One region of the Serratia sp. CoH_122_TC_1 genome, then DNA from elsewhere that is predicted to be linked to it. Evidence: predicted binding sites of a transcription regulator. Region 1 holds the regulator's gene; the other holds the start of a gene.

Evidence for each region. The regulator PurR, encoded in region 1, represses purine synthesis genes. The targets are predictions, from matches to a motif close to CANGCAAACGTTTGCNTG.
Region 2: the regulator PurR is predicted to act here: its motif matches at 1,480-1,497, upstream of AC2FC2_RS02845 (nucleoside-specific channel-forming protein Tsx).

The regions. Positions count from the first base shown of each region.
Region 1 covers NZ_JBXWLA010000003.1:273,254-275,456, reverse strand. The annotation lists gene punR (DNA-binding transcriptional activator PunR) at 1-385, shown strand, start outside; gene purR (HTH-type transcriptional repressor PurR) at 382-1,407, opposite strand; gene cydH (cytochrome bd-I oxidase subunit CydH) at 1,732-1,821, shown strand; gene sodB (superoxide dismutase [Fe]) at 1,875-2,203, opposite strand, start outside.
Region 2 covers NZ_JBXWLA010000002.1:56,191-58,393, forward strand. The annotation lists gene AC2FC2_RS02835 (hypothetical protein) at 5-202, opposite strand; gene AC2FC2_RS02840 (hypothetical protein) at 201-380, shown strand; gene AC2FC2_RS02845 (nucleoside-specific channel-forming protein Tsx) at 435-1,316, opposite strand; gene AC2FC2_RS02850 (hypothetical protein) at 1,709-1,981, opposite strand; gene yddG (aromatic amino acid DMT transporter YddG) at 2,054-2,203, opposite strand, start outside.

The sequences.
Region 1 (2,203 bases):
TGATCAGCTACGGCCTTTCCCATCGCTCTGCCTGGAGGATACCTCACGCAATCTCCCCAAGCGGGTCACCTGGACGTTGGATAACCAGCGGCGCTTGGTGGTGCCGGACTGGTCGTCGGCGGTGGATTGCCTGTGCGCCGGATTGTGTGTCGGGATGATGCCTGCGCATCAGGTCTTGCCGTTAGTACAACGTGGCGAGTTAGTGGCGTTACAGTTGCAGGAGCCGTTCCCAGCCAGCCCTTGTTGCCTGACGTGGCAGCAAAATACGCCTTCTCCGGCGATGGCCTGGCTGTTGGACTATTTAGGGGACAGTGAAACGTTGAATCAGGAATGGTTAAGCGAAGTGACGCCGGAAACCGCAGTGGCTTCCGGCGCGAATGACTAGCGGCGGTAATCGATGAACGGGCCGTCAGCAACCGAACGGCGCTCAACCAACTTGGGATGCACCTCAATCACCTGTGATTCTTCACGCTTGCTGATGATGCGATCCAACAACATGGTGAATGCCATCTCACCCAAACGCTCTTTGGGCTGATGAATAGTGGTCAGCGCCGGGGTGAAATAGCGCGCATTGCGCACGTTATCGTAGCCAATGACCGAGATGTCTTGAGGCACGCGTAGCCCAAGCTCATCGGCGGCGCAGATAGCCCCCATTGCCATGATATCGCCACCACAGAATACCGCTGTCGGACGCTGTTTCTGCGACAGTATCTGGTGCATGGCCTTGTAGCCGGATTCTGGCTCAAAGTCACCCTGCACGATCCACTCGTCGCGCACGTCGATATGGGCTTCCTCCATCGCTTTTAAGAAGCCCTGATGGCGCCCGCCCCCTGTATTACGTGACAGTTGGCCGGGAATGGCGCCGATATCGCGGTGTCCGCGTTCGATCAGATAGCGCCCAGCCAGATAGCCACCTTCGAACGCGTTATCAATGATGGTATCAGTAAAATCACCGCGTGCGGCGCCCCAGTCCATGACAACCATTGGGATGTTGCGGTAATCTTCCAACATGCCAAGCAATTGGTCCGGATATTCTGAACACATCACCAACAAGCCATCGACGCGCTTTTGCGCCAGCATTGCCAGATAGGCACGCTGTTTGTCCAAATTGTTGTGCGAGTTACACAGTATCAGCGTATAGCCTTTGCTGTAGCAGCTGTTTTCTACCGCTTCGATCACTTCAGCAAAGTAGGGCGCTTCACTGGAGGTTGCCAGCAGGCCAATCGATTTGGTGTGATTGACCTTCAGACTGCGCGCCACTGCGCTGGGTGAATAATGCAGCTCTTTAATTGCGGCACTCACGGCCGCTTTAGTCTCTTCGGCGACGAAACGAGTCTTATTGATGACGTGCGAAACGGTGGTGGTGGAAACGCCAGCGCGTTTGGCCACATCTTTAATCGTTGCCATGTAAAGAATGACTCCTGAACTCACATGTTGCAGTATGTAAGTGTGATGTTAATCGTTTGCCTGCGTAGATCCTTCTCCAAAGAAGCGAAAACTGAGTTTTTAGTGTGTTGAAGTCGTCAGCGCTTGGTCAGGAGGGGCATTTTTGCCGGTACACAGTTGTGAACTGCGAATTTTGTCCCATATTGAGCAAAAGGGGAAGAGGTAATCGGTATTATAAACCGGGAAATGATAACAAGATTTTATTGGCCAACTGTGTGAAAATGGTTTGACGCATTAATTGTGTGCCTTTTATCCTTGGGAAAACCAATCTGAAAAGGAGTTGTAATGGATACCGATCTGAAAATGTCACTGTTCACCACTGTCTGTGCGCTGGCCGTGATTATTGCTTTTAGCTTCACTGCAGCATTGAACTGATCCCCGAAGTAAAAACAGGCGCCGCTTCGTGCGCCTGTTTGCCTTATCCCACGCTATGCCAGGTTTTTCTCCACAAATGCCCAGTTAACCAGCGCCCAGAAGTTCTCCAGGTAAGTCGGGCGGGCGTTGCGGTAATCGATGTAGTAGGCGTGCTCCCACACGTCGACGGTCAGCAAAGGTTTATCTTCGCCGGTCAGCGGCGTGCCCGCGTTCGACGTGCTGACAATGGCCAGCGAGCCGTCAGTCCTCTTCACCAGCCAGGTCCACCCGGCGCCAAAGTTTTTGATTGCGGCATCGCTGAGTTGCTCTTTAAAGGCAGCGAAAGAACCAAATGCCTGATTGATAGCAGCAGCCAATGCGCCCTGAGGCTCACCGCCGCCCT
Region 2 (2,203 bases), on a different contig from region 1:
TTCATCACCCAAAGTGATAATTCGGAATACTTCCCGCCACCCCGTGCGGGATTCTTTTTGCTATAAAACTGACATCAAATGCACCACACCAGTGCTTTTTGTTGAGATTTAGTTGCCAATACTTTAAATTCGGCGTCTGAGAAACCTTAACCTCCCGCAATGGCCAGGTGGCAACTGACGGGCGTTCAGGAGCAAAAGACATGCAAATGACCCTCATGGAATACATCACACAGCACTTTAATGGCGATCTTCACCGCTACGCGCAATCTGAAGGCGTGAGCCGTGAACAAATCATCAACTGGATCAATAATGAATGCCATGTAATCAAAGGACGATTATTTATGCCGGTAAGACATTTGCCGGGTGAACCTGCGCAGTGATGACAAAAAAAACCCCGCCAAAGCGGAGTTTTCTGTTTCTGACACCACGGAAAATCAGAAGTTATAACCAGCTACCAGGTAGTAACCCCAACCGGTGGATTTAATTGGGCCCTGCGGAGTGCCGATATCAGCCCCATCCTGCCACTGGCCACCGTTATGGAAATAACGGGCAACAAACGAGTAGTGCCAGTGATCGTAATTCAACGCCAAGATATGGCTGGAAGCAATTGAGTTACTGGTACGCACTTGCTTGCCGGTACCGTCGGTCCAATTGCTGTCTTTGCCCAGATCGGAACCAAAGTCAAAGTTGGTAAAGCCGATGTAGCTCAGATTGCCACCCCACAGTTGGGTCAACGGCACAAAGTATTTCACTTTGAAGCGGTAACCATCCCAGCTGTTTTCGTTGGCAGCCTGGTAGTTTTCCCACTGGTATTTTGCATAGATGTTCATCGACAGGCTCATCGGCAGACCGGTGTCGATGTCGGTACCCAGACCCATGTACCAGGTATTCTGGCGACCATCGGCATTGTGGCCCAGGTCATAGATGTAGTTGTTAGCAAAGTACCATTCTTTGAACGGGCCGAAGCTCAGATCGGTACCGGTCAGTTTGTCGATGGAGAAGCGCGGTTCAATCTCCATAAACATCGGTGAACCTTTGTCCCAGATGCCACGATCCGGCGTGTTACCAACGCCGAAGAACTTAGGTACGTCAACGTAGCCATAGAAGTCGAACCAATCTTTTTTAGCGAAGGCTTCATACTCCAGGTAGACGTCGTTGTTCAACTGAGGTCCGAAACGGGTATGGTAGCTGCCTACCACGTTAACGCTCTGGTGCCACCAATCTGAAACGTATTGGCTGTCTTTGCTATCAGCCATTGAAGATGCACTGTAAGACGCTGCGAGCAGTACACCTGCTGCGAGAGCTATTTTTTTCATTTTATTACCACATGCTTAAAGGGCCATTTCCTGCCCGTTAGAAAAGATGACAATGAGTCTGACGACACCTGGCGTTGCCTCCGCTTACAAACTCTCGGGCGACGCGCGCATTATAGAAATCACTGGGTGTAAGAATCTGTGATCCAGTTATGCATTTTGCGAATAGGTAATCGATTGCGTTCACATTTGTCAAATTATGTTTCATGAAAATTCACGATCGCTGTGATTTTTGTCATGCCCGGTAAATTTTTAAGCAGTTTTTGTGCCAATTATGTTCAACACGAAAACGTAACCAGGTCTGTCGCCAAAATGAAAATGCCAGCGCTTTTAACGCTGGCATTTTGAGGAAATCTACGGTGATAAACGGGGAATAGCCCCCCGCTGGTCAAACTTCAGTTAACGGCGGGCAGAGCTTTCGCGATATTCTCCTGACGGAAAACCACCTCTTGCCCAGGTGCGATCTCCCACTCTTTGGGTGGAATATCCACTTTGGGTGCGGCAGCGATCACCGACCCCACAATCAACTTGCCTTCGCGACGCAAAATACTGACATCCAGTTGGTATTCGTGGCGCAAATTAGCCGTGGTCAGTCGCACGGTATCACCGCGCATATAGCTTTCATCATCAATAACTGGCTGCTGAATGAATTGGATATCGTCTCTCATTTTCATGTTCCTTCATGCAGAATCGCTAGTTAGATTCTAGTCCAACATCGGACAATCGGTTGATAATTTCCGTTAATTTCCTCGGGTTGCCCGCCAGCACACTAATGAGCCCAACGTGACCATCACCACCCCCTGCCAAAAATTGGCCGTCAGCGCAGTCTCCAGCACGAGGGCGGCAAATACCGCTGACAACACCGGCGTAAAATAGGACACCGTCGCCAA